DNA from 3 places in the Jezberella sp. genome. Region 1 is predicted to be linked to each of the others. Evidence: predicted binding sites of a transcription regulator. Region 1 holds the regulator's gene; each other region holds the start of a gene.
What was found. Region 1 encodes sigma-54, which starts transcription at its own class of promoters, with help from an activator protein. Its sites were predicted from a motif close to TGGCANGNAANCTGCTTT; they were not measured.

Region 1 (11,009 bases):
GGACTAAGCTGTCGTTCTCTTTACCGTTGAATCAAGCAAGTTGTCTCATGACTAAAATCGATAAGCCCTGGCACATTGTTCGTCAATCGAAGGTTCACGGACGTGGTGTATTTGCAGCCCGTAAGATACCTGCCGGCACTCGTATCATCGAATATTGCGGGAAAACCATCAGCGCTGCTGAAGCCGATCGCAGACATCCCACCAACCCTGACGATCCTTTTCACACTTTCTTCTTTTCCTTGAGTTCGGGCAAAGTGATCGACGGCAATGACAATGGCAACGATGCACGCTGGATCAATCATTCGTGTCAGCCAAATTGCGAAAGCAGTGAAGGCAAGGGTGGCAAGCGTGTCTATATTGAAGCCAAACAAGAGATCGCCCGTGGGGCGGAGCTGAACTATGACTATGGTTTGGTGATCGATGAAAAGCTGACCAAAACACTGAAAGCGCAATACGCTTGCCGCTGTGGCGCGGCGGATTGTCGCGGCACCATGCTTGCGGTGTCCAAGAAAAAAGCCCGTAAGAAAGTAACGAGCGAGGCATGACCAAGCAGGTTGCCCAGCAACGGGCGGGAGTGAGTCTGATTGGTGCGCCAACCGATATTGGCGCAAGCACCGTGGGTGGTCGTATGGGGCCTGAAGCATTACGTGTTGCTGGGATTGTGCAAGCGATCAGCCAATTCGGTCTGGTCGTGAACGATCGCGGCAACCTTGTCGGCCCGAACAATCCTTGGCAAGCACCGGTCAATGGTTTTCGCCACCTTGCCGAAGTCACCCGCTGGAATCAGCTGGTACACGACGCGGTTTACGACGAGTTGCAGGCGGGTCAAATCCCCATGATGCTGGGGGGCGACCATTGTCTGGCGATCGGATCGATCAGTGCAGTGGCGCGTCATTGCCGAGAGCAAGGCAAAAAATTGTTGATCTTGTGGTTTGATGCGCATGCTGATTTCAATACCGCCGCGCTGACGCCGAGCGGCAATATCCACGGGATGCCGGTCGCGTGTCTGTGCGGCATGGGACCGCAAGCACTGATTGAGATCGGTGGGCATATCCCAGCGCTACACCCCACCCAGATTCGCCAGATTGGTATTCGCAGTGTCGATCAAGGCGAGAAGCGTCTTGTGCATGACATCGGTATTGAAGTGTTTGATATGCGCTACATCGATGAGATGGGCATGCGCGAAACCATGAGCCACGCGCTCGCCGAGTTAGATGAAGGCACTCATCTGCATGTCAGTCTGGATGTTGATTTTTTAGATCCAGAAATTGCGCCAGGCGTTGGCACAACGGTCAGAGGTGGCCCAACCTATCGCGAGGCACAATTGTGTATGGAAATGATTGCCGACACCGGTCGGTTGCGATCATTGGATATTGTTGAGTTAAATCCCGCGATGGACGTGCGCAACAAGACAGCTGAATTGGCCGTGGACTTGATTGAAAGCCTATTCGGGAAAACGACGTTGATGCGGCATGATGCGCGCGATGGTTAAAAGCGAGGTTGTCTGTGCCTTTGCCTTAGTGGTGAGCAACTGAGCCTATGGCATGGTGCAATTCGTACCATCCAAAAACGAGCGCAGTGCATGCACCGATGGTCAAGATCGTGCGTAGCCGCAGCATCCACACGCTGATGAGTCTTGGTTGTTTTTTGTAAAGCATTAAATCCAGTGCCCACTGAAGTAGTAAGCCTGATGCAAGCAGGATTAAACCAACATCGGGGGTGACCATCAAGGCGAACCAGCCAATGAGGGCTGGGATGACACTCCAGAGAAACATCGCGTTGCGCTGTGCATCCGCCTCGGCGTGCGCAGCGATGCCCCACCAGAGCGCGCCCACAAAGCTCAAAATGAGGGCGCCGTAAGACAGCAACCCGAGTAATGCGCTGATCGGGTCAAGCCCTATATCATGCCCAGAGGCGATGGCGAGAAACCAGAAAGGAACGAGCCCCAGCAAACCAGGAATCAGAGCGGCAAGCGGAATACGACGTTGGCTGGTCAACCGTTCACTGGGTGTCATAGGTTTTTCGCAAAAAACATGAGTAAGATAACCGAATGAAGACAGAACTGAGAAACCTGGCGCTCGAGGCGTTGAGACAGCCTGATGCGCTTGGCAAAGCCCGCATTCTGTGGCTGATGCATGCTTCAATCCCCATTGATTTTAAGACAAGTATACCGACGCCAGAGGGTATCCCCGGGCGACCCTCGCTGACGCTGGTGCCGCCAGCACAATTGCCGCATCGAAGCGTCAATACGCTTGAGGGCAGGGCAGGGCTCATCCATTCGCTGGCTCATATTGAGTTCAACGCCATCAATCTTGCATTGGATGTCATTTGGCGCTTTGCCGAGATGCCAGAAGATTTCTATCGAGATTGGTTAACGGTGGCGCAAGAAGAGTCATTTCATTTCAAGTTGCTTAGCGATCACTTGAAGGGGATGGGCTACACCTATGGCGATTTTGCCTGCCATGATGGGTTGTGGGAGATGGCAGAACGCACGCAAGCAGATCTATTGGCGAGATTAGCGCTTGTCCCGAGGACCCTTGAAGCGAGAGGGTTGGATGCGTCACCGCTGGTGCGGCACAAGTTAGCCAGCGGGGGCGATAAGGCGGCCGCTGGCATTGTCGATATCATTTTGCGAGACGAAATTGCTCATGTCGCCACCGGTAACAAATGGTATCGCTATGTCTGCGAACAGCGTGGACTGGATCCCTTGACGACCTATGCCGACCTAGCACAAATGTACCGAGCACCGACGTTAAAAGGCCCCTTCAATCTTGACGCCCGACGGGCGGCAGGGTTTGAAGAGGCCGAGTTGCTGGCGTTGGAGTCAATCGCGTCAGGCCGTTAACCTAACGCACTGACAACTCACCTTGTCACATTGTGGCTTGGTGGCGGTTGACTGCACTTAAGACCGCGTTAAACGATGCGGTCACGATATCACGGTCAATGCCTACGCCGAAACCCGTATTGCCGTCAGCAATTCGAGCCTCAACATAGCAAGCCGCACGCGTATCCGTGCCAGTACCGATGGCATGCTCGTGATAGTCAACGATGCGAACAGGAAACCCCAAACAATCTACAAAGGCCGAGATGGCACCATCGCCACCACCGCGAAGCACACGACGTTCACCATCTACTTCGAACTCGGCTTCAATCGTAAAGCTCTGACCCGCCGCGGCCGAGGGATTGCCAGTGATGCTGTGTTTAATCAAACGCCAGGGCTTAGTCAACGTCAGATACTCAGATTGAAAAACGGTATGAACATCATCTGCAGTGACTTCGCGACCTGTCTCATCCGTGACCCGTTGAATCGCGCGACTGAATTCGATTTGCAGGCGACGTGGCAACACCAAACCATGCTCTTGTTCGAGCAGGTAGGACACCCCACCCTTACCTGATTGACTGTTGACGCGAATCACCGCATCGTAGTTGCGGCCCAGATCTGCTGGGTCGATGGGTAAGTAGGGGACTTCCCAGACCCCATTGGGGTCTTGAACAGCGAATCCCTTTTTGATGGCATCCTGGTGTGAGCCAGAGAAGGCGGTGAACACTAAATCGCCGACATAAGGGTGTCGCGGGTGGACGGGCAACTGGTTGCAATATTCAACGCAGCGGCGAACTTCGTCGATATCCGAGAAATCCAGACCGGGGTGAATGCCCTGGGTATAGAGGTTCAACGCGAGTGTCACGAGATCAACGTTACCCGTGCGCTCACCGCTGCCAAATAAACACCCTTCGACGCGGTCGGCACCTGCCATCAAACCCAACTCTGCTGCAGCAACGGCTGTGCCACGGTCATTATGAGGATGGAGGCTAACCACAATGCAATCGCGGTGCTTCAAGTGCTTGTGCATGTATTCGATTTGATCGGCATACATGTTGGGCGTTGTGGCCTCAATGGTCGCGGGTAAGTTGTAGACAATTTTTTTCTGAGGTGTCGGCTGCCAGACCTCGGTGACCGCGTTACAAACTTCGAGCGCGAAGTCAGGCTCAGTGGTGCTGAAGACCTCGGGGCTGTATTCGTAAAACCAATCCGTTTGCGGATACTTCGCCATCTCGGCCATGACACAGCGTGTGCCATCAATCGCGACTTGTTTAACCTCATCGCGGCTCATGTTGAATACGATGCGGCGAAAGCCAGGGGCACAGGCGTTGTACAAATGAATCATCGCTTGCTTAGCGCCCGCGGCTGACTCGACGGTGCGCGCAATGAGTTCTGGACGAGCTTGCGTCAACGCAATGATCGTAACGTCATCGGGTATCAGTTTGTCATCAATGAGTTTGCGTACGAAGTCGAAGTCTGTTTGTGACGCGGACGGGAAGCCAACTTCGATTTCTTTGAAACCAATCTTGATGAGCATGTCAAAAAAACGTAACTTGCGCTCGACGCTCATCGGCTCAATCAAGGATTGATTGCCGTCGCGCAGATCGGTGCTCATCCAGACAGGCGGATGAGTGATGCGCTTAGTTGGCCAGGTTCGTTCGACAAAGTCGTGCTCGAAGGGCTTGAAGGGAATGTATTTACTTGCAGGGTTGGAAAGCATAGTGACCTCGGATCATGACAAATATCTCTTAACGTACTAAGCCCAAGAGATTTTTACTTTTTAGCATGTAGACCTGACAGGATCTTGCCAGGTTTTAGTATGAATGGGTGGCGGATGGCTGCCGGACTGCCACGGGACGCTAGGCCCGGCAACCGATCGCTAGTAGTAGCGATAGAGGGGTGTGCGATAGATCGCGAGATGCAACAGACGAACGAACGCCCTCGACAGCAAGGCCGAGATCGATTTTCGAAGTTGAGACGTCACCGGAGTGCGTCATAAAAATTGCATCCATGTCGCTAGTCGAACATAAATCGATAATAAAAGCAACTTGCGCTCAACCGGTTGACTGACCGCGTGAGGCGCTTGGGGATTTTTCAACACTCGCCGACGGGCCGATGCCACTCGCTGCCAGCGCTGCATCAATGGCGGCTTTTTGGGCACGAGCCAGGGCGAGTTTTCGGACGCGCCCACTTCTCAATTGTTTTAAGGTTGTCCGAATATGGCCGTAGTTGATGGGTACTTCTTTGTCCTTCCAGACCCATTTAAGAACATCCAGCGCCTCGGGTGACAGCTGTGTAGCGAGTGTTTCAATCAAGTCGAGTGGCACCAGTGCATTTCGGCCGGCTAAGATACTTTTGATGAGATAGCTTCTGATCGCACCGAGAATGAACAATGTCACAATCAGCAGCAAACCAGCCCAGATATACCAATTGATACGGTTGAGGAAATCGAGCACTTGAGGCCCGAGAATATTCAGGAAGCTAATGCTGTCATAGCGCAGCCCAGCTGTTCTTTGTAAGACCGTGACGCAGATTGAGAACCAGGCCAGACCAACCACGCCCACGACCAGCAAACGGATTAACACGGGCAACCAAGCGAGCTGGATGCACATTTTTTGTAATAAACGCCGATCTTGGTGGCGATTTTGTGTATTGAGTGAGATCATCATGCACAATATTGTACCCATGAGCAGACAATTACTCGAACTGAGAACCAGTCAACAGTTGACGTTGACCCCAGCCCTGCAGCAATCCTTACGGATTTTGCAGCTGTCGACGCTTGACCTCGAATCAGAGGTGTCCCGGGCGCTGGCCGAAAACCCACTGCTTGAGTCACAAGGACAGGACAGCGAACGGGACGAAAAAGTCTCGGCGGACGCGGCTGGGCAAGTGCCCATGAATTACGACGCGATGGCGACCCCTGTTGCAAATGTCGACAGCCACGATGCTGGGGCAGACGCGAAAGCGTCAACGAATTCAGATGCCGAGTTCGATTCAACCACGTTATCCGCCGATTTCAAGTCGTCTCGCGATTCACGCGATGATGACCAGGATGTTCGGCCCGAGTCTGCGGTGCAGAGCAGTTTGCGTGATTATTTGCTGGATCAATTGAAGACCACCCGTTTTTCGGTGCGAGATGCGGCGCTGGTCGAGATTTTGATCGAGGAACTGGACGACGATGGATTGCTGGCGTCACCGCTGGAAGAGATTGTGACGTGGATGGATCCTGCGCTTGGCTTAACAATCGACGATTTTGCGGTTGCGGTGAACTTGTTGCATTCGTTTGACCCACCGGGGATTGGTGCTCGCGATCTGTCTGAGTGCCTTGACCTACAGTTGCAGTATGCGGATTTGAGTCAATATCCTGAGGCAGGAGACCGCAACATATTGGCGCTGGCTCGTGAAATTTGCAGGATCGGTTTGCCTATATTGGCGACCGGTAACATGGGCAAACTCCGCGATATGCTGGGTTGTGATGTAAGCCAGCTGAAGCTGGCTCACGGACTCATTTTGAAACTGAACCCGAGACCCGCTTCTAACTGGACGCGTCCCGCCGCTGAATTTGCCGTCCCCGACGTCATCGTTCGCAAAGTCGATGCCGATTGGCGGGTATTTCTGAATGATGCGGTCATGCCCAAACTGCGCGTGAACGAAATGTATGCGAAAGCCCTTGGTACGGCACGGTCAGGCGCAAATGCCGACTTGCATGGTAAGTTGCAAGAGGCGCGGTGGCTCATCCGTAATGTGGCCCAGCGCTTTGACACCATCCGCAGAGTGGCTGAAGTCATCGTTCATTATCAGCAAGATTTTTTCTTGCAAGGCTGGCAGGCAATAAGACCCTTAACGTTGAAAGATGTGGCTGGCGAACTTGGGATGCACGAGTCGACCATTTCGCGGGCGACAACGCAAAAATTCATACTCACCCCTTTCGGAACGGTTGAGCTAAAGCGGTTCTTTAGTACAGGCTTAGCCTCATCAGGGGGGGGCGAAGCGACCTCTGCTACCGCGATCCAGACGCGCATCAAGGCCTTGATTGACGCTGAGGACCGGCATAAACCGCTGTCTGACAGTCAACTGGTTAGCTTGCTTGAGAAGGACGGTATTAGCGTTGCGAGGCGAACCGTGGCGAAATATCGTGAAGTACTGCGTATACCCACCGCGCCGCTTAGAAAATCACAAGCACAGGCGAACTGACGATCTTAACCGCCTCCGGGGTGGCTTAATGACGCGTTGGGATTAGGGCAATTACTTGCTTGCCCCCACGCGTGGTTGGGTTCGCAATATCTGCGTTGCGCTTGCTCAACACAGCGTGGGCGATCAAAGAATTTCAGTTTGCTGCATTGATCCAGATCATTTTTTAACGCCTGTTGCCAAGAGATCACCAGTCTGTTGGGAGTTGCTGGTTTTAACGGCTCGGCAGGGCGGTTTGGCACGTCGGGCGAGCGTGGCGCCAAAGGCGTGTTGGGTGCGTCGATGGTGACAATATCAGACGGCCCTTGCGGCCATTGCGTACCGCCCGCAGACAACGCACGATCAGGCATATCAGCCTCGGCTTTTGGTACGTCAATACGGATCATGTCCTCAGAATCACGCACAACGCCATCGACGTGGGTACGCACGATCGACCATTCAACCGGTGCAATGCTTTTTGGCTGTCCAAGCGTCCCGTCTGTCCGTGGTTGTGGTGGTTCGGCGAGGGTTTGCTTGCTTTTGTCGTCAAGTGCGCTCTGGATTTTGGCATCGTTGGCTGAAGCAATACTTGCGGGTGCCTTATTGACCAACCACTCCCCGAGTTTGATCCCACCTTGCCAACAGGCAACTGCAACAATCAACAGAAATCCGATTAACACGCGCCATGACATGGTCTTTCGTCTCAGTTAGTGAGCAGCCGAAGGGGCTGCGCCGTGTTCGCGCATGGCATGAAAACGTATCGAGGGATAGCGCTCTTCTGCGACGCGAAGTTGAGCGCCAGACGTTACCAAAAAGGCTGGCGCTTCGACAACATCATAGGCGATATGTGAGGCATTCGCGTCGATAAATTTGCGTAATTCCTTAGGGTCTTCAGCAGTAATCCATCTGGCCATGCTGTAGCGCGAGGGCATCATGCGTGCTTCACAGCCATATTCGGCAGCGAGCCTGTGCGCGACGACTTCAAACTGTAGTTGGCCGACCGCCCCGAGCAGTAAAGCCCCGCCTGCGGCAATGGGTCGAAATACTTGAATGGCACCTTCTTCACCAAGCTGAGCTAGGCCTGTGCGTAACTGTTTGATACGTAAAGGATCTTTGACTTCAACTGCTTGAAACAGTTCAGGTGCAAAAAACGGTAAACCGGTAAAGTGCAGGGATTCTCCCTCGGTGAGAACATCGCCAAGATGCAAGATCCCGTGATTGGGAATACCAATCACATCACCCGCGTAAGCCTCATCAACCAATTCACGGCGTTGTGACAAAAAGGACACGACGTTATTGGGTCTGATTTCCTTACCATTACGGGATACTTTTAGCCGCATCCCGCGATTGAATTTCCCCGAACTGACCCTGACAAAGGCGACGCGATCGCGATGTGCCGGATCCATATTGGCCTGTACTTTGAACACAACGCCAGTGAATTTTGGCTCTTCAGGATTGACCTGCCGTTCAGTAGCGCTTCGGGAACCAGGTGGTGGGGCCTGATCGACGAGCGCATCCAGCACCTCTTGTACGCCAAAGTTGTTGATGGCAGAGCCGAAAAATACAGGGGTTTGTTTGCCCGCCAGGAAGGCAGCACGATCAAACGCAGGGGCCGCCGCCTGAATCAGTTCGATGTCGTTTTTTGCGCTGGTGAATGCATCGCCAAAGCGCTTGGCGATCTCAGGATTATCGAGACCATCAATGACGTCGTCTTTGCTGTCGTCGCGGCGTTCTTGGCCTGGTCGAAACAGTCGCATCTGGTCGCGTGCAATATCAAACACGCCACCAAATGCCTTGCCCATGCCAACGGGCCACGACATGGGAACCGCATCCATGCCGATATGTTCTTCGATTTCAGCTAACAGCTCAAGGGGTTCTTTGACCTCTCGGTCCATTTTGTTGATGAAGGTAATGATCGGGGTATTGCGTGCCCGGCAAACCTGCAGGAGCCGGATGGTTTGTGGTTCGACCCCGTTTGCCGCATCGATCACCATCAGCGCCGCGTCCACCGCTGTGAGTACACGATAAGTATCTTCAGAGAAGTCTTGATGGCCAGGGGTATCAAGCAGGTTGATCACGCAATCTCGGTATTCCATTTGCATCACGGAGGACGCGACTGAAATACCGCGTTGCTTCTCGATTTCCATCCAATCAGAAGAGGCGTGCCGTGACGCCTTTCGTGCCTTGACGCTACCAGCAATTTGAATGGCCCCTGCGAAAAGCAACAGCTTTTCGGTGAGGGTTGTCTTGCCCGCATCAGGGTGCGAGATGATGGCGAATGTGCGACGCCTAGCGACTTCTGTTTGGATACTCATGGCGCGAGATTTTAGTCGGGTTATTTGCTCAAGGGGGCGGGGCGACGAGCTCTGTTGGCTTGACCCGCTGCGCCGGTTGATGCGCTCGCGTGAGGACGACCAGACGCTGATCCGGTACGTGCTCTGGGCGGGCCTGAACGACTGGGCGCTGCCGTCGAGCGATTGCCGTTGGGCGATGCATTACCGTTTGGTCTTGGACGGCGCGGCGCATCACGACGACCTGCGGCGCGCTCGTCGTCGTCAGCGCCGTGTGCCGAAGGGGCAGACGCGGTCCAGCCGGTTGGGGCTGGCAAAACCGTGATCTTGCGTTTGATCAAACGCTCAATGTCACGTAGGTATTTCAGCTCATCGTTATCAATCAACGACAATGCCGAACCATTTGCACCCGCGCGAGCCGTGCGGCCAATGCGGTGAACGTAATCTTCTGGCACATTCGGCAACTCGAAGTTGACCACTTGAGGCAGTTGGTCAATGTCAATACCACGTGCCGCGATATCGGTGGCGACTAGCACCGAGACCTTGCCGGTTTTGAAGTCGTCGAGTGCACGGGTACGAGCCGCTTGGCTCTTGTTGCCGTGAATCGCTGCGGATTTCAAGCCATCCTTGACGAGCTTTTCAGCGAGGCGATTGGCACCGTGCTTGGTGCGAGTAAACACGAGCACTTGATGCCAGCCGCTTTCACGGATAATGTGGCTTAACACGTCGCGCTTGTGGGCCTGCGGCACCATGTGGGCGCTTTGGTCGATGCGTTCAACGGTTGTATTGCGAGCGGCAACAGACACCTCGATCGCGTCACGAAGCACGCCCTTGGATAGTTCACGGATCTCGTCCGAGAAGGTCGCAGAGAACAGCAGGTTTTGGCGCTGACGGGGTAACAACGCGAGAATTTTTCGGATGTCGCGGATAAAGCCCATGTCAAGCATACGATCTGCTTCGTCCAGCACGAGAATTTCAACCCCCGAGAGGTCAACCGTGCGTTGTCCGCAGTGATCTAGCAATCGACCGGGTGTTGCCACGAGAATGTCGAGCGGTTTGCGCAAGGCATTGATCTGAGGGTTGATGTTGACGCCGCCAAACATCACCATGGACGAAATGTTGGTGTGGATGCCATAGGTTTTGACAGATTCTTCAACCTGAGCGGTGAGCTCGCGGGTCGGTGTCAAAATCAGACAACGTGGGCGCCCGGGTTTGCGCAATTCAGCGGATTTAGAGAGCAACAGATGCAGGATAGGCAGGGTGAAACCAGCGGTTTTGCCAGTGCCCGTTTGTGCAGCGGCCAGCAGGTCGCGGCCTTCCAGCACACGGGGGATGGCTTGCGCTTGAATTGGGGTGGGCGTGGTGTAGCCAACATCGGCAATCGCACGCATCAGTGGATCAGCTAACCCGAGGTCAGCGAAAGTAGTAGAAGTAGACAAGAAGAGAGCTCCATCGTCATACCGGCCTGCGGGGTTACCGTGGGCTCCAATCGGGGTAGACGAACAGGGAGTAAAACGCCGTTGAGGCGAGCGCCCACAAGAATTGGGGCTGAGCAAGACACGAGGACTGGAACGTTGTGTCGAGCTCGAATTATACGCTAATGCTGTTTAGACTGTGCTACTGGACTGTTGCGACTGAGTCGCACTGGCCTCTGGGATCAAAGGCATCAAGAAATCCCCACTGATCCCACTACCAATCCGGTTGATCCGATCGAGAAACTCCGTCAG
Region 2 (11,009 bases), on a different contig from region 1:
CTTAGGCGCCCTGATCTTTCTCAAAGCCCACGGCTACCGAAACGTCCATGTGTCGGATCCCCGCTCTGAACGACTGCACATGGCGCAGCGGCTCGGTGCCACCACACTTGCTCTCGATGATGAAAGCAAGCGGTTCCCCTTCATTATCGAGTCGAGTGGCGCGCACGCCGCACGCAACAGAGCTATCACCAATGTTTTGCCAAAAGGCGTGGTGCTGTTACTCGGCGAAAACGATAGCCCCTGGTCGATCGAGGAAACGAAACCAATTCGTCGCAAAGACTTTTTCATGGTGCGGTCTTTTTATTTTCCTCAAGGGGATTTATCAGCCAACATCGAATTGCTGCGCAAGTATCAACAGGACTACGAGCTATTGGTGGACGCCGAAGTGGGTTTAGCGGACTTTGCGGCAACGTTTGAGAGATTCGCCAAAGGTGAACTCATCAAACCGCTGCTTGCCCCGAATCTAGCCTAACTATTCAAAGGAAACCTCGCCCATGGCGTCCGTTACGCTTAAAAATATCAAGAAATCCTACGGCAACGTCGAAGTGCTACGTGGGATTGACCTAGCGATCGATGATCGCGAATTCATCATGTTCATCGGACCTTCGGGTTGCGGCAAGTCAACCCTTTTGCGGATGATTGCGGGACTCGAAACCATTACCCACGGCGACTTGCTGATAAACGAGCAGCGTGTCAACGATCAATCACCGGCGCAACGCGATATTGCCATGGTGTTTCAAGACTATGCGTTGTACCCGCACATGACGGTTCGCCAGAATATGGCGTTTGCGCTAGAAGAGCGCAAAACGGCTCGATCAGAAATCAATGAACGGGTAACGAATGCTGCCAAGATGCTTCGGATTGAAGCCCTGCTCGATCGCAAACCCAAAGCCCTTTCGGGCGGGCAACGTCAGCGCGTAGCTATGGGTCGCGCGATGGTGAGAAATCCGAAAGTGTTTCTCTTTGATGAACCACTATCGAATCTCGACGCCAAACTCAGAATTGATGTTCGAGCCGAAATCAAAGATCTCGCCAAACGGCTGCAGACAACCATGATCTTTGTGACCCATGATCAAGTCGAAGCAATGACGATGGCCGATCGAATTGTCATCTTGAACGAAGGCGTGATCCAGCAAGTGGGTACCCCGGAAATGCTATACGAGCATCCCGCCAACCTATTTGTGGCGACCTTTATCGGTGCGCCGACCATGAATCTCTTTAAAGTGACACTAGCAGAGGACAGTGGCCATCTAGTCGCCTGCACGTCTCAGGGTGATCGCTTAATCGTGTCATCCGAACATGCTGATCAGCTGCGCCAGCGGCTCGGACAAACGCTCACCATGGGACTGCGTCCCGAACACGTCGGCGAGTCAACCGAGCAAAGTGTCGCCACGCTAAATGTCAGGTTGAGTCTAGTCGAACCGCTCGGCTCTGACACCTATGTTTACTTTGAAACAGGCACCGGTCGGGCGGTCGGTCGAGTGAGCCCGCAGTGCAAACCAAGAATTGGCGACAACATGCACCTAGATCTCCATATGCAGCACGCTCACTGGTTCGATCAATACGGCAGCGCTTTGGCGATGCAATCGTGATGACCAGGGCTCACGTTCGCGCCCTACCCGGAGGACATAGATGAACGCGTTGGCATCGACCCGGCCCGGTCACGTGGTGTGCGTTGGGCAAGCGGTGCTCGACCGCATCTATGTTGTACAAAAAATCCCCGCAGTGCCCGGTAAGGCGCGAGCGCTTGACATGCTGGAGGTCGGCGGTGGTATCGCCAGCAATGCGTCTGTTGCGATCGCCAGGCTAGGTAGCCCTGTCGCATTGTGGGCACGTGTGGGGGACGACGTGGCGGGTCATAAGGTTATTGACCAGTTAGCCAAAGAAAAAGTCGATGTGCGTCACGTGCGTTCTCTGCCTAACGCTCGATCATCTAGTTCAGTGGTCATTGTGGAGTCATCTGGAGAACGCTTGATCGTCAATGACCCAGGCCTTGGTTTAGATACAGACCCGAGTTGGCTGCCAACGGCAACCTTGGCCGCAGACCAGGTGAAATGTGTTTTGGCAGATCCACGTTGGCCAGAAGCTACCCTCTTGGCGTTTCAGGCAGCGCGTCTCGCAGGTATCCCAACCCTGCTCGACGCTGAAATGGGCTCATCTCGACTCGCCGAACTCATCTCACTGACCGATTACTGCATCTTCGCTGAGAAAGCGTTAGCAGAATTTGTTGCCGACAAGCTCGATCTCGACACCACCAACCAGCACAGTATCTGGGCAGCGTTGAATATCGCACGCGCAGCGGGAGTTCGTCATGCAGGGGTGACGCTCGGTGCTCGTGGATACCGCTGGGTGAGCGATTCAGAGCCGGCGGGCATACACGCTGGCTTTGTGGTGCCGGTGGTCGACACGACCGGCGCAGGAGATGCCTTTCACGGGGCCTTTGCATGGGCCTTGGCGCAAGGGTTTAACGACGCCCTGGCTGTGCACCTCGCAACGGCAGTGGCCGCGATCAACTGCACGAAGCCCGGCGGCACCGCAGGGCTGCCCACACACCAAGTGCTAGAGCAGTTTCTTGCAACTGCCACCACGGCTGGACAATCGCGAGCCAAGTCATTCAATCAGTAAGCATACTTTCTCGAATCATTGACTGAAGGAAAAAAATGAACAACCCTTTGACACTCGGCAAGCTTTGGGGCTTGCGACGCTTGGCCAGCAAGACTGGGCACTTTTCTATGCTGGCAATCGATCAGCGTCCGCCTATCGAACAAGCGATTGCCGTTGGTCGAAAAATTAACCCAAGCGCCGTGGCCTTCGATGACATGGTGCTCGTCAAGCGGTTGTTGGCCGAAGTGTTAGCCCCCCATGCTTCGGCAACGCTCGTTGATCCCAACTATGCTTATCCAGCCGCGATCGATGTGTTGTCGGCCAATCAGGGTTTAATACTCACGCTGGAAGACCATCGCTTTGAGGTGACGCCGGCCGGTCGTCAATCTCACTCGATCAAAAACTGGACGGTCGACAAAATTCGCCGTATCGGGGGCGATGCCGTCAAAGTGTTGGCATGGTGGAGGCCTGATATCGGGGACGAGGTTCGTGCTCATCAAGCACGCTATGTCAAAGAGGTTGGTCTTGCCTGCAAAGCCGCAGATATTCCTTTTATCTTCGAATTATTGGTCTACCCCTTTCCATCCGAAGCTGGTCATACAACGGCCTACACGGACGATCCGAACAAACACCCCCAGTGGGTAATCGATAGCGTGCGCGAGTTCAGCAAGCCAGAATATGGTGTCGATCTGTTCAAGCTTGAATCCCCCGTACCAGCTGCCAACTTACCTTCATTCGATGCCCCAGAAGCGCTGAAGATACAAAAATACTTTGATGAAATCGGGGCGCTATGTGATGCCGCTCATCGACCTTGGGTGATGCTCTCCGCGGGCGCAAAAGCCGATCAATTTGCAAATGTGTTGCGATTTGCCTACACGGCAGGGGCCAATGGCTATCTCGCGGGTCGAGCAATCTGGTGGGAGTCTCTCAAACATTTTCCAGATCTGCAAAAAGCCCGTGAGCAACTTGAGCATGAAGGTGTGCCCTACATGAGGGAACTCGTGTCCCTGACGGCCAAACATGCCAAACCCTGGCAACCCAATTACCAACTAACCGCCCGCGCAGAGGGCGAGTTCGCCGCTGGATATTGACGTGAACACCGCTGCGGCCTCACAGCTTACTCGGATGGGTGCCGCAGCACCTCAATCGACGCCTGGGCTGGTGCGTTCAGTCTAGTTGATAGCACCATGATGGGGCATCGTGTTTTTTTTGGTGCAAACAACCGTTGGCCAATTGGCCAATGAATGGGTGCATGAAAAAAATGACCTGCCTATACGTCAATCGACGCATAGGGACGACAAAAGCTGGCATAACCTTTGCTTAAGGTGATTCAACCTCGGTGCAAGACGTGCCGAGTACCTTAAGTTCAACCACAACCGGCCATGCCGGCACGTTTTGTCCCAGGAGCTCTAAAGATGAACCGCAGATTCGCTATTAAACAAATTACGGCAGCCAGTGTATTGGCCATGGCTGGTTGGATGCCTCAATCTTTCGCCGCTGAAGGTACGATTAAAGTTGGTATTTTGCATTCTCTGTCCGGCACGATGGCAATTTCTGAAACAGCGTTGAAAGATGTTGCGCTGATGACCATCGACGAAATCAACGCGGCTGGTGGTGTGATGGGCAAGAAGCTTGAGCCCGTCATTGTTGACCCCGCATCGAATTGGCCGCTATTTGCCGAAAAAGCACGCGGCTTGATTTCGCAGGATAAGGTATCTGTTGTGTTCGGTTGCTGGACATCGGTCTCCCGTAAATCGGTCTTGCCCGTGTTCAAAGAGTTGAACAGTCTGTTGTTCTACCCCGTGCAATACGAAGGTCAAGAGCTTGAAAAGAACGTGTTCTACACTGGCGCGGCACCTAACCAACAAGCGATCCCAGCCGTTGAGTACCTGATGAGCGAAGACGGCGGCAGCGCCAAACGTTGGGTTCTGTTGGGTACTGATTATGTTTACCCACGTACGACGAACAAAATCTTGCGCGCTTTCTTGCTCAGCAAAGGCGTGAAAGAAACCGACATCATGGAGACTTACACACCGTTTGGTCACTCTGATTATCAAACCATTGTTGCCAACATCAAAGCGTTCTCACAAGGTGGCAAAACCGCAGTCGTATCAACCATCAACGGCGACTCAAACGTGCCTTTCTATAAAGAGCTGGGCAATGCAGGCATCAAAGCGACTGACGTCCCTGTCGTCGCCTTCTCAGTCGGTGAAGAAGAACTGCGTGGTATCGACACCAAGCCTCTGGTGGGTCAAATGGCTGCCTGGAACTACTTCCAGTCGCTCAAGAACCCTGTCAATGACAAATTTGTTGCTCAGTACAAAGCCTACGCAAAGGCCAAGAACTTGCCTAACTACGCAACGGCTGTGACTAACGACCCCATGGAAGCGACCTACGTTGGTATGCACATGTGGAAGCAGGCTGTTGAAAAAGCGAAGTCGACTGACACTGACAAAGTAATCGCTGCGATGGGTGGTCAAACCTTCACTGCCCCTGACGGTTTCACCATCAAAATGGACGAAACCAATCACCACTTGCATAAGCCTGTTTACATTGGTGAAGTGCAAGCAGACGGTCAGTTCAAGATCGTTTGGAAAACCAAGGCGCCTGTGCAAGCGGCACCATGGAGCCCGTTCGTCAACGGTGGCAAGCCTGAGTAAAGCTGTGGTTTAACGTTCGGGGCGGACCCAGCAAGGGTTCGTTCCGAGTTATTCTTTTCGCTGTGAAAAAAAATAAAGATGAGACCGCAACAAAATGAAGTCGATTTGTTTCTTCTGGCAACGGGCGTTGCTGACCGTGCTTTTGATTTTGCCCATGCAAGCAGTCATGGCGCTAGATCTGGTCGATCGGGCCGTATTGACGGGATTAGCGAGCGACAACAACAGCGAGAAAATCGAATCGATCAACGCACTCGGGCAACTTACCAGCCCGGGCGCGGTAGCGATTTTAGAGGCACTTAGTAACGACAAAGTCCTTGTCACCCCTGACGGCAATATATTGATTGCCCAAACGTCGGGCAAGGCCTACGACCCAACAACGGGTCAAACAATCGATACCCCTGCGGGCGCAGACACCATCACGATTAACAATCGCTTGCGCCGCGCTGTGCAGGCCGCACAAGCAAGTGCAGAGCTTTACTCACCGACGCGTTCGGTGAAGTTAGCTGCCGTGACGCGCTTACAGAAAGAGGCAGATGCGTCGCGCATCCCCATCATCACCAAGGCGCTAGAAAAAGAACAAGATCCTGAGATCAAACAAGCGCTGATTATTGCCCTGGCCTCCTCAAGCGTCAAAGGCGGCGATCCCGTGGCACGCCGGCAGGCGGCATTTATCTTAGGCGAGAGTGGTGATGCTGGTTTCAGACCTGTGCTTTCTGCGATGTTACAAAAAGACGAAAAAGGCAAGTTTAGCGAACCAGAAAGTGACGTTCGTCTTGCGGCACAAACCGCCATCAACCAAATCGATCGGCACCAGACTATTGTCGCGTGGGTCGGTAACATTTTTTTCGGCATCAGCCTTGGCAGTGTGTTGCTTTTAGCCGCCCTGGGGCTCGCAATCACCTTCGGGCTGATGGGCATTATCAACATGGCGCATGGCGAACTGCTCATGATTGGCGCCTATGCGACTTATACCGTTCAACTGCTCTTCAAAACCTATTTGCCTGGCTTGATCGATCTGTATTTGTTAGCAGCGCTACCCGTTGCCTTTTTCGCCACCGCTTTCGTTGGGATGGCCCTAGAAAGAACGGTGATTCGTTGGCTTTATGGCCGTCCCCTCGAAACCTTGCTGGCAACCTGGGGGATTAGCCTGATGTTGATGCAGGCGGTTCGTAGCTTTTTTGGCGCTCAAAACGTTGAGGTGGCCAACCCTAGCTGGATGACCGGTGGCATCACGGTGCTCGGTGGTTTAGTGCTGACCTATAACCGCATGGTCATTATTGCGTTTGCGTTCAGTGTCGTGGGTATTGTCTGGCTCGTCCTGAATCGGACGCGGCTAGGTTTGTTTGTTCGCGCCATTACACAGAACCGGCGGATGGCGGATTGCGTGGGTGTTGCAACCGGCAAAATCGACATGCTGGCATTTGGCTTGGGTGCGGGGATTGCGGGCTTGGCTGGCGTGGCCTTGTCGCAGCTCGGTAACGTTGGCCCAGATCTTGGCAGGGGTTTCATCGTTGACTCGTTTATGGTTGTCGTTTTGGGGGGGGTGGGTCAACTCGCCGGTACGGTCGTCGCTGCGATGGGCTTGGGTATGCTGAACAAGTTCATTGAACCCTTCTGGGGCGCGGTTATCGCAAAAATCGCTATCTTGTTATTTATCGTCCTGTTTGTGCAAAAGCGTCCGCAAGGCTTGTTTGCACCCAAAGGCAGGAGCGCAGAATGAACGCATCCTCTCTCGCTCTTCATCCTCGTTCAATGGACGGTCTCTTCAGTCGTCAAGCATGGGCCGCCCTCGTGCTGGTTGTCGCGCTGTTCGCCAGCTTGCCTATCCTGAATCTAAGCTTTCCCGATGGGCACGCTCTGCACATTTCGGCCTACAGCATTGGTCTGATCGGAAAATTCATCTGCTATGCCATGGCCGCTTTGGCGCTTGACCTTGTCTGGGGCTATGCAGGTATTCTCTCTTTAGGACACGGTCTGTTCTTCGCACTGGGTGGCTATGGCATGGGGATGTACCTCATGCGTGCAGGTAAAGCATCGCCAGATATTGTGCCGGATTTCATGACCTTCTTAAGCTGGAAGACCTACCCTTGGTTCTGGTCTTTCACCGAACACTTTTGGTACGCCCTGCTGCTAATCCTGATCGTGCCGGGCTTACTGGCCTTTGTTTTCGGTTTCTTCGCGTTTCGGTCGCGTATCAAAGGCGTGTATTTTTCGATCATCACCCAGGCACTGACGTTTGCAGCCATGTTGCTGTTCTTTCGCAACGAAACGGGCTTCGGTGGCAATAATGGCTTCACGGACTTCAAACGTATTTTGGGGTTTGACGTCACCTCGCCGCACACACGGGCGGTTCTTTACTGGGCGTCGCTGACTGCCTTGACAGGCTCATTGATTTTGGGGCGCGCAATCACCGCCTCAAAACTCGGGCGAGTGTTGACAGCTGTCCGGGATGCCGAAAGTAGATTGCGCTTTCTAGGCTATGAGCCCTTGGGATTCAAATTATTTGTATGGACAGTTTCAGCCATGATCTGTGGCGTCGCTGGGGCTTTGTATGTCCCTCAGGTCGGGATTATCAATCCGGGCGAAATGTCCACTGAAAACTCCATCGAAATGGTGATCTGGGTGGCGACGGGTGGTCGTGGTACGCTCATCGGGCCCATCATCGGCGCTGGCGTCATTAACGGATTGAAAACTTGGTTTACGAGCGCGTTGCCAGAATTTTGGCTCTATGCCCTGGGCCTGATCTTTGTACTCGTCACCTTATTTCTGCCACAAGGCATCGTCGGGTTGATTCGACGCCTGACACGGGGGGACAAGAAATGAATACCACGACAACTGCCTCCACCAGCAATCGCCCAGCCTCACCAGACCAAAATGCCAGTGCCGGCGGCGAAGCTTCTTATGGTCGGTTCAAGACCAGCGGCGTCGACACGACACACGGCGCCATCCTTTATCTCGAATCGATCAGCGTTGTATTCGACGGCTTTAAGGCGCTCAACGACCTCTCGCTTGATATTGGGGTAGGGGAATTGCGCTGTATCATCGGCCCGAATGGTGCCGGCAAAACCACCATGATGGATGTCATCACCGGCAAAACCAAACCGACATCGGGAACGGCCTATTTCGGCCAAAGCATCGATTTAACCAAAATGCATGAGTCGCAAATTGCCGATGCTGGTATTGGTCGAAAGTTTCAACGTCCCACCGTATTCGAACAACACACCGTCTTTGAAAATCTCGAACTCGCGATGAAGATGAACAAAGGCGTTCGATCGACCTTGTTCTCGCGCTTATCAGGTGAGCAACGAGACAAGATTGGTGAAACGCTTGACCTACTGAGGCTCACTGGTGAATACCAGCGCGAAGCGGGTTTGTTGTCACATGGTCAAAAACAGTGGCTTGAAATCGGCATGTTGCTCATGCAAGAACCCTTGCTGCTCTTGCTTGACGAACCTGTCGCCGGCATGACCGACGCCGAGACAGAGCGCACCGGCGAATTGCTCAATGATTTGCGCGGCAAGCACTCACTGGTTGTGGTCGAACACGACATGGATTTTGTCACGCAAATTGCGCAACAAGGGAAAGTGACTGTCTTATGCGAAGGATCCGTTTTGGCTGAGGGCACCATGGCTCAAGTACAAAACGACGAGCGTGTCATCGAAGTGTATTTAGGGCGCTAGCATCATGCTGACAGTCAACAACATTGATCAATATTACGGCAGTAGCCACACCCTCAAAGGCGTATCGCTTGACGTCAAGCAAGGCGAGTGCATGGCGCTTTTAGGACGCAATGGGGTCGGAAAAACCACCTTGCTGAAGTGTCTGATGGGCGTTGAACATATTCGGTCTGGTTCGATCAGCTTTGAAAGCCAAGATATCAGTGCCTTTAAACCACACGCCCGCGCCGCCCTTGGCATGGCCTATGTGCCACAAGGTCGTGAGATCTTCGCGCGTTTAACCGTTGAAGAAAATATCCGGATGGGCATGGCCACCAGGTCTGGCCGACAGGCGAGCCATATCAAAGAAGAAGTTTACGAGCTGTTCCCCATCCTGAAATCCATGCTTCATCGCAGAGGGGGTGACTTATCGGGCGGACAACAGCAACAACTTGCGATCGCTCGTGCCTTGGTGGCAGAACCGAAATTGATTATTTTCGATGAGCCGACCGAAGGAATTCAACCTTCGATCATCAAAGACATTGGCCGCGTCATCAGACTACTGCGTGATCGTGGCGATATTGCAATCCTGCTCTGCGAACAATACTTCGACTTCGCGCGTGAACTCGCCGATCGTTTCGTCGTGCTTTCGCGCGGTGAGGTGGTGGCGGCAGGTGGCAGCACTGAGATGGATGGCGAAGACGTCAAACGACATCTGTCGGTGTAGATGATTCCTGTCGCAACCCCCTCTTTTTTGTGGCTGTTTCTCGTCTTCGTCCTGCCAGTATTACTTATCACTGGCGGCCTTTATCTGGTCGCAAAGTTGCTTTACCGGTTTGCCGTTCCGCCGGCGAAATCAACCCCTGTCAAAATGCTCGCACTGCTGGCTGTCGTGCTCGGTCTATCGGTCGTCTGTTGCAACGCGTGGTTTGAGAAAAGAGCTAGACAGTGGAAACAAGAAGACGCTCAGCAATTGAGCCGCATTGAGTCTCGGCGTATTCTCACGCTAGAGGAAGATAGACCGCTGGGTGAAATCGTGATACCAGCAGGATCAACCGTCTACCGTGTGGATAATTTTGATGGTGGCCGCCAGAACTACCCCATCACGTTCACCGACGAATTCGTGGTGCGTCTCGCAAAGCCGTTGTTGATCGCAGGCATTTGGGCCGAGGCGATCGACACCCACAGTCTGACCAGTATGTACCCGAAATTACTGGTGTCTACCGATCAGATGATTCAAGGCAAACCTTGCTTAAAAGGCCAAGTGGCAGAGTTCGACAATTTCGATCATTACCATCAAGATAAGCTAGACGCCAATGGCCACTTGCTGCCGCCCCCAGAGGGCAAAGAAGCTTGGTTTAACCCCGGCATATGGCGCTTTATGGCGTGCAGCGACCGAGAACTCCGATCTTTCGAAATCCCGCCGCGCTGACCCCATCGATTATGATGATAATCAGCCTTGCTATCTGCAGGCTCAACAAGATAAATCGGCGATAAAGCGTTGACTCGCTGACGCTCGCCTCAATACAAGTTACTCATGACCGCAGACCTCACCATACAACCCAGAATTGCCCTTGTCGAAGACATCTTATTACCCTGGAAGGACCGGATCGGCAGCGATTACGAAGGCTATAAGAATCATGTCTACCGCATGCTGCACTGCTGCTTTGCCTTGACGCCCTGCACCGATGATGATCGAAGCAAACTCATCATTGCGTCCTGTCATCATGACATTGGCATTTGGTCAGACCACACCGTCGATTATTTGCCGCCCTCAATCCGCGAGGCCAAACAGTACCTTGTCACGCATCAGCTCGAAGCCTGGGATGAAGAGATCACCTTGCTCATTGATCTGCATCACAAGATCCGGACAATCAAAGGCGAACTCTCGACTCAATACCCTTTGCTCGACATTTTCAGACGGGCTGATCTCGCCGATTTTTCGCTTGGTATGGTCTTAGGCGGGGTACCTCGGACATTCATGCATCGCTTAAAAAAACAGTTCCCCAACGCTGGCTTTCACAAGATGCTAATGAAAGCGGCAAGTGGCTGGTTCGCTCGTCATCCCTTATCGCCCCCGCCATTTATG
Region 3 (11,009 bases), on a different contig from region 1:
AAGCATCGTAGGTAAGGCATTCGTGAAATCCAGCCGCGTCAAACTGGATATCCCGCCTTTGGTAGAGAATGGCAATCTAGTGCCGCTGACGGTGTCAGTCGAGAGCCCGATGACTGCCGATGATTATGTCAAAGCGATTCACATCATCGCTCAAGGCAACCCGTTGGCCAACATCATTAGTTTTTATTTGACCGCCCGTGCTGGCCGTGCAGTTGTTCAAAGCCGCGTGCGTTTGTCGAATTCTCAGCAGGTGGTGGCCATCGCTGAAATGAGCGACGGCTCTTTTCATCAAGGCGTTGCCAGCACCTTTGTGACGCTGTCAGCGTGTACGGAGGTCTGATGAGCAAAACGTCGAGAGCGCTGGTGACGATGCCCAGCCGTGCAAAAAAAGGCGACATTATCGATATCAAAGCCATTGTTCAACACGACATGGAGAGTGGTTTTCGTCGCAATGAACAAGGTGAGATTGTCCCCAGAGATATCCTCAGAAGTTTCTTGTGCCACTATAACGGCGTCGAAGTGTTTCGAGCTGATTTTCATCCGGGCACCGGTGCGAATCCCATGCTTATCTTTTCTACTGTGGCGACTGAGACAGGCTCGCTTGAATTCAAGTGGTCTGGCGACAATGATTACCTGACGACGACAACGGCGCAATTGACGGTGACATGATGCCTCTGGCAATTCGTTCGATGGTTGGGTTGTGTCTGTTCGGGCTGGTTTGTTTATTGCCGCTAGCGGTGGGTGCGTCGCACGAGAAAGAGACTCGTCAGTCCTCGTATGAGTTAATGGCCCCAGAGAACAAAGCCATGCAAGACCATCCTGACTTGAATCCTGCTGCCTTCTGGCTGTTGGATGGACAAGCCCTGTGGACCGAGCAACACGGCTCAAAAAAGCAATCCTGTGCGTCCTGCCACGGCGATGCCGTTACCTCCATGAGGGGGGTTGCCGCGCGGTTTCCCAAACTGCAACGTGGTCAGTTAACGACCCTGGAAGAGCAAATCAATGCCTGCAGAACGAAGCGCTTAGCTTTACCGTCTGTTGACCATGAGAGTAAAACCTCGCTAGCGTTGACAAGTTATGTTGCTGCGCAATCGAAGGGGTTGGCGATTCAAAGCGCGGTTGCCCCCGCTGTGATGAGACAGATTGAGGCTGGCCGCACGCTCTTTGAACAACGGATGGGTCAACTTAACTTGTCTTGCGCCCAGTGTCACGATCAGCGAGCAGGCTTGAAATTAGGGGGAAGTACGATTCCTCAAGCCCACCCAACCGGATATCCCATCTATCGTCTTGAATGGCAGTCTGTGGGATCGTTGGAGCGGCGTCTGCGCAACTGTATGATCGGGGTCAGGGCCACGCCTTTTGCCTTTGATTCGACTGAAATTAAACAACTCGAAATCTTTTTGATGTGGCGCGCACGAGGGATGGTGATTGAAACCCCGGGTGTGCGGCCCTGACTGTACTGTTGAACCTGATCTTTATTGAACAAGGTGCGTAATGAATGCTTCAAAAAAGCTGGTTCTGGTCACGTTGATGCTGGGTTCGGGCGCAGTGAGCACGGCGCTTTGGGCGCAAACCAGCCCAGAACAGCTCAACCAGCGTCTACTTGCAGCAAGTTGCGCGAACTGTCACGGAACTGACGGCAAATCAGTTCAACCTTCGACCATGCGCTCGCTGCACGAGCAAACCGCTGACGACTTACTGTCACAATTACTCGCCTACCGTCATGGCACCCTAACCGGCACGATCATGCCGCAGCTGGTAAGAGGTTATAGCGATGAGCAACTTAAATCGATTGCACAGTATTTCGGAAAAAAATAAGAGATTCAGATGCAAAGACGTCATTTTTTGAATGCCTCTGCGGCCTCACTCGGGTCGGCCTTGTCGTTGGCGTCTTTTGGGGCGTCGGGGCAAGCGCGTGCCGCAGGGTTGACCCGGGCCGAGGTCGTGGTGATTGGTGGGGGTTACGGTGGGGCAACCGCCGCCAAATACTTGCGTCTTTTCTCAAACCACAACGTGCGAGTCACGTTGATTGAACCCGATGATCAGTTTGTGTCTTGCCCGCTCTCTAATTTGGTTGTCGGTGGCTCCCGGTCGCTGGCCGAGCTGACGAGATCCTATGATGAGCTATCGAAACGTCATGACGTAAAGCGAATCAAAGATCGTGCGTCAGTCATCGATCCGGTCAAGAAGACCATCACCCTCGGCTCTGGCAGCGTGCTTCGGTACGACAAATTGGTGCTGTCGCCAGGGGTTTCGATGATATGGGATAGCATTCAAGGGCTCGCGCAGGCCAATGCTGCCGGCATCACGCTACAAGCGTGGAAGGCTGGGCCAGACACCCATCGTTTACACAAACAGATCTCAGCGATGCGCGATGGAGGCGTCTTCGCGCTGAGTATCCCCGAAGCACCTTACCGCTGTCCACCTGGCCCATATGAGCGGGTCTGTCAGGTCGCTTCATATCTCAAGCAACATAAGCCAAAATCCAAGCTGGTGGTGCTCGATGCGAATCAGGATATTGTTTCAAAAGGGGCCTTGTTCAAAAAGGCTTGGTCTGAGCTGTATCCAGGCATGATTGACTATATGCCCTTGCACAATGTGATGGCAGTCGATGCAAAAACCAAAACGTTAAAGTTTGATATTCAGGAGGATGTCACTGCGGATGTCCTCAACATCTTGCCCAATATGCGAGCCGGCGAGATCGCCGTTCAAACGGGGCTGGCCAATGTGAACAAGCGCTGGGTGGGGGTCGATTTTCTGAGTTTTGAATCAACGGTCGCCAAAGATATTCATGTCATTGGTGATGCGACGCAAAACGCCCAGTTGATGCCCAAATCGGGGCACATGGCCAACCAGCATGCCAAGGTTGCTGCGGCTGCGATCGTGGCTGAGTTAAATGACTGGCCTGTTGCGCCCAGCCCCCTGATGACTAACACCTGCTACAGCTTTGTTGACCCCACGCGCGTGGTACACGTGGCGAGTGTCCATGCGTATGATGCCAAGGATAAGACGTTTAAAGTGGTGCCAGGGTCGGGCGGGTTATCACCAGAACCTACGGTCTTAGAGGCTACCTACGCTTGGTCGTGGGCGAGAAACATCTGGGCGGATATGCTGGTATGACGTTGCTCAGCCAATTAACAAGTGCCCCATCTGAGCTTGATTTGCTGTGACCCATACGCGATCGATCAGGTTTTTGACTTCTGCTTCAGTCGCTGCCCCCAAGTAGGTGCCCAAGCGCATCGCCTTTTGTTCAATTTCTCCGCGTGAAAGTGTGTTGCCTGGATCGCCCTTGGGTTCATCGACCCGGCCTGTCAAGATGCGCCCGTCGTTCGTGGTTACCGTCACTTTGCCAATCCATCGGGCAGGGTAGGCCGCATCCACTTCTTCATCTAAGACCATCACCACGCGATCCCGAAAGCTGGCCACCGCCTGGTCTTTTAAGCCGCTGTCAAAATTGGCCAAATCTGCTGAGTTGCGTAAAGCAATCAACGCTAACACGGTGCCCATTGAGAACTTCGACTGATGCACGGTTTGGGGATCCGTGACAGGCCCCAACACGTCGATAGCACCTTGATGTACGTGGGTGACGACGTGGGTGATGTCCTGCGCCGTTAACCCGTGCGTGCGCATCGTGTGTTGCAAGGCATCTGCCGCGGGGTGTGTGTGGCGACAAGAGGCGTGGAATTTGAATGAGGTTTCTGCCAGCGCCCAGCGTTCACCCAGCCGATCGGTGATTTTGCTTGGATCAGCATCGGAGGACATACCGGCTGCCATGCCTTGCAGGCCTTCAAGGATGCGACGTGCCCCGGTGAAACCATCTGCTGCAAGGTACGCGGCAGTCAAACCGCTGGCCGCTGCGTGAGCGGTATGCAGTTGCTTTGAATCAGCTGCGTCGCGCAGAAACTCCCATAGACCGGCGGCCTGAGTCCCCGCCGAGCCAATGGCATGAAGCATTTGTTCAGCGTTCAATTTTAATAAACGACCGACGGCGACGGCGGCGGCGACGGTGCCTGCCGTACCGGTGGTGTGAAAAATCTTGTAGTGCGATCGGCCCAAAAACTCACCGATGCGAATGCCCGCCTCATAACCTGCGACTGAAGCGGTAATAAATTCTTCACCCGATGCCCCGATTGCCTGAGCCACCGCTAAGGCGGGCGGAAACACCACGGCTGCAGGATGAAACACCGAACCATTGTGAACATCATCCTGCTCGACCACGTGTGCTGAAGCGGCATTAGCCATCGCAGCAAAAAGCGGTGATGTCAGGCGGCGATTGACGAAGTCTTCTGACTGACCTTGCTGTGGCCCCATCATTGAGCCGAATTTGCCCACTGATTTCACCGCACGAGCAGTGGATCCCGCCAGGATAGAGGCCATCGTGTCGAGAAAAAGATCCTCGCAGCGACGAACGACAGGCACTGGGATGTCCTTGAATTCCAACCCAGACACAAAACGGGCGAGCTCGGCGCTGGGGTGCAAAACCGTAGCTGCTAGGGGTGAACGAACTGGTGTCATGACAATCCTTTACACAAAATGATTAGAACGAGCGAGGCAAACCAAGAACGTGTTCGGCCACGTAGGACAAAATGAGATTGGTCGAGATCGGGGCGACTTGATACAGACGCGTCTCGCGGAACTTGCGCTCGACGTCGTATTCGCAGGCAAAACCGAAGCCACCGTGAAATTGCAGGCAAGCGTTGGCGGCTTCCCATGAGGCATCCGCTGCAAGCAGTTTCGCCATATTGGCTTCGGTGCCGCAGGGTAACTGTGCATCAAACAAGCGACAGGCCTCATAACGCATCAGACTCGCGGCTTCGACGTTAATGTGAGCCCGCGCGATCGGGAATTGAACCCCTTGGTTTTGCCCGATCGGGCGACCAAACACGATACGGTCTTTGACATACTGGGACACTCGATCGATAAACCAATAGCCATCCCCGATACATTCGGCAGCAATCAAGGCGCGCTCAGCATTTAACCCGTCGAGAATATATTTGAAGCCTTTGCCTTCCTCGCCAATCAAATTCTCGGCGGGGATTTCGAGGTTGTCAAAAAAGAGCTCATTGGTCTCATGGTTGACCATGTTCAAAATCGGTTTGACGGTTAAGCCGTGGCCAATCGCATCATGCAAATTCACGATAAAAATCGACATACCTTCAGATTTCTTGGTGACTTGGTCTAACGGCGTGGTTCTTGCCAAGAGAATCATCAGATCCGAATGTTGGATACGCGAAATCCAGACCTTTTGCCCGTTAATCACGTAGCGATCGCCTTTTTTTACCGCAGTCGTCTTGATCTTGGTGGTGTCAGTACCCGTGGTCGGCTCGGTCACCCCCATCGACTGCAGGCGTAGTTCACCAGTGGCAATTTTGGGCAGGTAAAGATCTTTTTGCGCTTTCGAACCGTGTCGAAGCAAAGTACCCATGTTGTACATCTGACCGTGGCAAGCCCCTGAGTTACCACCGCAACGGTTAATTTCCTCCATGATCACCGACGCTTCGGTCAGGCTCAACCCAGAGCCGCCGTATTCTTGGGGGATCAAGGCGGCCATCCAGCCAGCCTCCGTCAGCGCGTTGACGAACGCCTCTGGGTAGACACGGGCTTCGTCAATTTTACGAAAGTACTCGTCGGGAAACTGTTTGCATAAATCGCGGATAGCATCCCGGATTTCGGTGTATTGCGCTGCGTGAGAACTCATGGTGGCTTATGATGGGGTTTTAGATGCCTGTAATGTGCCTGATCGGCCAATAAATGCCAATTGGCGATTCGTTAACCCCGGGTTTTCAGTTAACAAACAAACTATTTGTGTCTCATGGCAAACCATTTCGACTTGACCGATTTACAGTTGATCGTAAACATCGGTGATGCCAGCAGCTTGACCAGAGGGGCAGAGAAGTCGCACCTGTCTTTACCAGCCGCCAGCAACCGTGTGAAAAATCTCGAAGAACACTTCGGGACGCGACTCTTTCATCGCAACAGCCAAGGCGTGACGCTGACGCCGTCGGGCGATGCCTTTTTGCGCCATGCCAAGCAAGTGCTCAGGCAGATTGAACATCTCAGGGGGGATATTCACGAATATTCTCGTGGGATCAAAGGTCAAATTCGGATGTTGGCGAACACCACCGCCATGACTGAGTCTATGCCGGCTGTCTTAAGTCGCTATCTGGCTTCTCATCCCGACGTGACCGTCGAATTGCGTGAAAGACTGAGCTACCTGATTGTGAAAGCAGTCGCAGAAGGGGCTGCTGATATTGGCATCGTGGCTGGTCGACCCGCTGGGTTCGAACTCGAGTTCATTCCTTACCGGGAAGACAAGCTGGTGCTTGTCACCCCCAAGATGCACGCATTGGCAGCCGCCAAAAGCGTTGCCTTTGCTGATACGCTGGGTCATGATTATGTTGGCTTGTCCGAATGGAGCGCCATCCACGCGTTTCTGATCCAGAACGCTGACAGGCTGGGGCATCTGTTTCGCTTCAGGGTTGAGGTCAGCAATTTTGAAACGGTGTGTCGCATGATCGAAGCTGGCGTTGGTATTGGGGTCGTGCCTGATCGTGTTGCTCGTCGTTACGTTAAAAATCTGAATATTCAGATTGTGCAGTTGTCTGATGACTGGGCTCAAAGAAATCTGCATATCTGCGTGCGCAACATGGCAGAGCTACCTGGCTTCACGCGTGACTTTGTCACGATGTTGATCGATGACGCAAAAGCGAGTTGAAGATGGCTCAGTTGACCAAGGTGGTACTTGCCTCAAATAATGCGGGCAAATTAAAAGAGTTTTCTCAACTGTTTGCTCCTTTGGGGATTGAACTTTTCGCGCAACGTGCACTGGGTATTGCCGAGGTAGCAGAGCCTCATCCAACCTTCATTGAAAACGCGTTGACAAAAGCTCGGCATGCGAGCGCTGCAAGCGGGTTACCGGCGCTGGCTGATGATTCAGGCATTTGCGTGCATGCGCTCGATGGCGCACCTGGGGTTCATTCCGCGCGATATGCTGAGCATGAGCATGGGCAAAAATCTGATCAGGCAAACAATCAAAAACTGATTCGCGCGTTAGCAGCCAAAGCCCAAGCAGGTCAAGCTGTTGATCGTGGGGCACATTATGTTGCCGTGTTGGTGCTGGTGCGCCGCGCCGATGATCCACAACCGTTGATTGCAGAGGCCAACTGGTCGGGCGTGATTGTTGATGAGCCTCGCGGAGACCACGGGTTTGGATACGATCCTCATTTTTGGATCCCTGAGCAACAGATGACGGTCGCACAGTTACCCCCGGCGTTGAAGAATCAACTGAGTCATCGCGGGCAGGCGTTTCGAGCATTGCTCGCCCAATTAACGTCACCCGCGTTTGTGTGACTGAATGAGCAGCGACAAGCCTGTCCGACGCGTTATTCCTATTGCGCACGCCGCCTCGCTCACCCAGCCAAGCATTGCTGATCGGGCAAAACGGGGGGCATTGCTTGATTCGCTTCCCCCCTTGTCACTGTATATTCATGTGCCTTGGTGTGTGCGTAAGTGCCCCTACTGCGATTTCAACTCGCATGAACAAAACGGCGACATCCCCGAAGCCGAATACTTGGCCGCGCTCGCCGCAGATCTCGAACAGACTTTGCCGCTGATCTGGGGGCGACAAATTCATACGGTCTTTATCGGCGGGGGTACGCCAAGTCTATTGTCTGTCCAAGCCGTCGATACCTTATTGGCCATGCTTCGCAGTCACTTGAGCCTTTGGCCCGATGCCGAAATAACGCTTGAGGCGAATCCCGGCGCGATTGATGTCAATCGCTTCAAAGACTACGCGGTGAGCGGTATTAATCGAGTATCGATAGGCATACAGTCGTTTAACAATCTGCATTTAAAATCTCTGGGCAGGGCGCACGACGCTCAAGCCGCTCATCGTGCGATCGAGTCGGCCATGACGTATTTTGATCGGGTCAATCTTGATTTGATGTTTGGCTTGCCGGGTCAGACGATCGAATCATCTGCGGATGACGCGCGACAGGCAATCGCCTACGGGACTGAGCATCTCTCGATGTATCAATTAACGATCGAACCCAACACGGTCTTCGCAAAATATCCTCCCAGCACACCTGATGATGATGTGTTGGTTGAGATGGAGATGGCGTTAGAAGCATTAGCCATCGAGGCAGGGCTCGAGCGTTACGAAGTTTCAGCATTCGCCAAGCCAGCGGCACGCGCACGACACAACGTCAATTACTGGGAGTTCGGTGACTATATTGGAATTGGTCCCGGCGCCCACGGCAAATTGTCTTTTCCGGATCGCATTGAGCGTTTTGCCAAATTGCGTCAACCCGATTCTTGGATGAGGCAAGCCATCTTGCGTGACGGAAGTCACATCGCCGAGCAGCGGCGCTTGGGTCTGGATGAACTTCCGTTTGAATTTATGCTCAATGCCTTGAGGTTAAAACAAGGGGTCGATATCACGCTGTACACTGAGCGCACCGGTCAGCAGCTAGACGGTATTCGGGATAAATTGACACTTGCAATGGATAAGGGTTTACTTAGTACACAGCCTCATCGATTGCAAGCAACAGCACTGGGTTGGAGATTTTTGAATGATCTTCAGTCGCTGTTCTTATAGATGCTCGGTTTTGGGGCATGAAGGTCTTTTTGTTGCACTAGAATGATGCGTGTTGTTGTTCGGTTTTGGGGCATGGTGGGGCAGATGAGGTGGCATAAAAATTGCTTACAATCTTTCCAGCATTGTCCGAACCTTTAGCAGCTTTGGATAGCTGACAATTACTTAAATCTCTTTCACTCCGGAGTCCACTCAACCATGAGCACCCCTCAAGACGTTATGAAAATGATTGCCGAAAACGAGGTCAAGTTTGTTGACTTTCGGTTTACGGACACCCTTGGCAAAGAACAGCATATTTCTGTCCCAGTCAGCCAAATCGACGAAGGCAAGCTGAGCGAAGGCCAGGCATTTGATGGCTCATCGATTATGGGCTGGAAAGGCATTGAAGCGTCAGACATGATGCTGATGCCCGACATGGACAGTGCCAAGCTGGATCCTTTTCGTGAAGAGTCAACCATTCTTTTAACGTGCGATGTGATCGAGCCGTCAGATGGCAAAGGTTACGACCGCGATCCACGTTCGCTAGCCAAACGTGCTGAGGCTTACTTGAAAGCAAGTGGTTTAGGCGATACGGCTTTCTTTGGCCCAGAGCCAGAGTTTTTCGTGTTTGACGGCGTCACCTGGGATGTCAGCATGTCCGGTTGCTTTGTCAAAATCAAATCCGAAGAAGCTGCCTGGTCTACAGGCATTGAGTACGAAGGTGGCAATCTGGCCCATCGTCCACGCGTCAAGGGCGGTTACTTCCCAGTGCCTCCTGTCGATTCTTTCCAAGACATGCGCTCCGAGATGTCAATTATTCTCGAAGAGTTGGGCATCCCTGTTGAAGTGCATCATCACGAAGTCGCTGGCCCAGGCCAGATGGAAATCGGTACCCGTTTCAACACACTCGTCAAGCGCGCCGACTGGAACCAAACTCTAAAGTATGTGGTTCACAATGTGGCCCACGCCTATGGCAAAACCGCGACGTTTATGCCTAAGCCAGTTGTCGGTGACAATGGTTCGGGGATGCACGTTCACCAGTCCATCTGGAAAGACGGGCAAAACCTGTTTGCGGGTGATAAATACGCTGGTTTGTCAGATTTTGCGTTGTATTACATTGGCGGCATCATCAAGCACGCGCGCGCGTTGAACGCGATCACCAATCCAGGGACTAACTCTTACAAGCGCCTGGTTCCTCACTTCGAGGCACCCGTCAAACTGGCTTACTCCTTCCGTAACCGTTCAGCGTCGATCCGTATTCCTAACGTGCCCAATCCGAAAGCACGTCGTATCGAGACACGCTTCCCAGATCCACTGGCGAATCCCTATCTCGCATTCTCGGCTTTGATGATGGCAGGTCTGGACGGCGTTCAGAACAAGATTCATCCTGGCGATCCAGCAGACAAAAATCTGTACGACTTGCCACCAGAAGAAGACGCGAAGATCCCAACCGTTTGCAGCTCGCTTGAGCAAGCACTCGAAGAGTTGGATAAAGATCGCGAGTTCTTGACCCGCGGTGGTGTGTTCAGCGATTCGATGCTTGATGCATACGTTGAGTTGAAGATGCAAGAAGTCCAGCGCATGCGCGTTACAACGCATCCCGCTGAATTTGATATGTATTACAGCCTGTAATTTTTTAATAGCTGACTAAAACTTGGGGTCGGGCTACCCGGCCCGACTCCCATGATTTCTGTACAAGCTTTCGAACTTCTCGCCACAACCGTGCTTCTCCTCAATGAAGGGGGTGAAGTGGTTGCTGCAAATTCGGCCTCCGAGGATATGTTCGGCAGGTCAAGGCGGCATGTCATCGGGCAGCCCGCTTTTTTTCTTTTTGACCAAGACAGCGCGCTCGAACACTCCATTACCCAGGCCTGTGCAGGGTTGGTGCCCGATTGCAGGCAATTTGCAGCCGTGCGGCGCGGATCCGAGACCATTGAAGTTGCCGTTACGTCGCTGGCATTAGTGAATCAGCCTTGGGCGGCGCTCATCGAAGTCAAAGACGTCGAACAAAGACTGCTGGTTGATCGATCGATGCGGATTGGTGATGAGATTGAGACCCAGCATGAGTTATTAAGAAATCTGGCGCATGAAGTCAAAAATCCTCTAGGCGGTTTGAGAGGGGCTGCTCAATTGCTCGAGGCCGAACTGCCTGATCCAGCACTGACCGAATACACCAGAGTCATTATTTCTGAAGCTGACCGGCTGCAGGCGCTTGTTGACAGGATCGCCGCCCCTCAGCGTATGCCGGTCCAACGGCAATTGATCAACATCCACGAAATTTGTGAACGAGTGTGTGCCTTGGTACGCGCCGAGTTTCGAGACGTGGCCATCCAGCGAGACTATGATGCGTCGATGCCTGAGCTTAATGCCGACCCGGCCCGATTAATGCAGGCGCTGCTGAACGTCGTGAGAAATGCAGCGCAGATTCTGGCCCAGT

Region 2: the regulator sigma-54 is predicted to act here: its motif matches at 3,910-3,927, upstream of urtA (urea ABC transporter substrate-binding protein).
Region 3: the regulator sigma-54 is predicted to act here: its motif matches at 8,687-8,704, upstream of glnA (type I glutamate--ammonia ligase).

Annotation. Positions count from the first base shown of each region.
Region 1 is NZ_CBAZRM010000011.1:92,354-103,362, reverse strand. It holds gene panB (3-methyl-2-oxobutanoate hydroxymethyltransferase) at 1-7, shown strand, start outside; gene AC1W8Y_RS10255 (SET domain-containing protein) at 48-545, shown strand; gene rocF (arginase) at 542-1,492, shown strand; gene AC1W8Y_RS10245 (DUF3429 domain-containing protein) at 1,518-2,015, opposite strand; gene AC1W8Y_RS10240 (ferritin-like domain-containing protein) at 2,051-2,845, shown strand; gene leuA (2-isopropylmalate synthase) at 2,871-4,541, opposite strand; gene AC1W8Y_RS10230 (hypothetical protein) at 4,876-5,433, opposite strand; gene rpoN (RNA polymerase factor sigma-54) at 5,507-7,015, shown strand; gene AC1W8Y_RS10220 (hypothetical protein) at 7,021-7,683, opposite strand; gene AC1W8Y_RS10215 (peptide chain release factor 3) at 7,699-9,306, opposite strand; gene AC1W8Y_RS10210 (DEAD/DEAH box helicase) at 9,327-10,673, opposite strand; gene AC1W8Y_RS10205 (alpha-E domain-containing protein) at 10,890-11,009, opposite strand, start outside.
Region 2 is NZ_CBAZRM010000002.1:237,772-248,780, forward strand. It holds gene AC1W8Y_RS02470 (alcohol dehydrogenase catalytic domain-containing protein) at 1-472, shown strand, start outside; gene AC1W8Y_RS02475 (ABC transporter ATP-binding protein) at 495-1,592, shown strand; gene AC1W8Y_RS02480 (PfkB family carbohydrate kinase) at 1,633-2,625, shown strand; gene AC1W8Y_RS02485 (tagatose 1,6-diphosphate aldolase) at 2,661-3,695, shown strand; gene urtA (urea ABC transporter substrate-binding protein) at 4,020-5,264, shown strand; gene urtB (urea ABC transporter permease subunit UrtB) at 5,359-6,984, shown strand; gene urtC (urea ABC transporter permease subunit UrtC) at 6,981-8,087, shown strand; gene urtD (urea ABC transporter ATP-binding protein UrtD) at 8,084-8,944, shown strand; gene urtE (urea ABC transporter ATP-binding subunit UrtE) at 8,949-9,647, shown strand; gene AC1W8Y_RS02515 (hypothetical protein) at 9,648-10,352, shown strand; gene AC1W8Y_RS02520 (hypothetical protein) at 10,458-11,009, shown strand, end outside.
Region 3 is NZ_CBAZRM010000003.1:168,684-179,692, reverse strand. It holds gene AC1W8Y_RS03555 (SoxY-related AACIE arm protein) at 1-340, shown strand, start outside; gene AC1W8Y_RS03550 (thiosulfate oxidation carrier complex protein SoxZ) at 340-669, shown strand; gene soxA (sulfur oxidation c-type cytochrome SoxA) at 666-1,454, shown strand; gene AC1W8Y_RS03540 (c-type cytochrome) at 1,495-1,818, shown strand; gene AC1W8Y_RS03535 (NAD(P)/FAD-dependent oxidoreductase) at 1,828-3,120, shown strand; gene AC1W8Y_RS03530 (MmgE/PrpD family protein) at 3,127-4,515, opposite strand; gene AC1W8Y_RS03525 (acyl-CoA dehydrogenase family protein) at 4,538-5,698, opposite strand; gene AC1W8Y_RS03520 (LysR family transcriptional regulator) at 5,813-6,715, shown strand; gene rdgB (RdgB/HAM1 family non-canonical purine NTP pyrophosphatase) at 6,718-7,350, shown strand; gene hemW (radical SAM family heme chaperone HemW) at 7,355-8,596, shown strand; gene glnA (type I glutamate--ammonia ligase) at 8,792-10,204, shown strand; gene glnL (nitrogen regulation protein NR(II)) at 10,256-11,009, shown strand, end outside.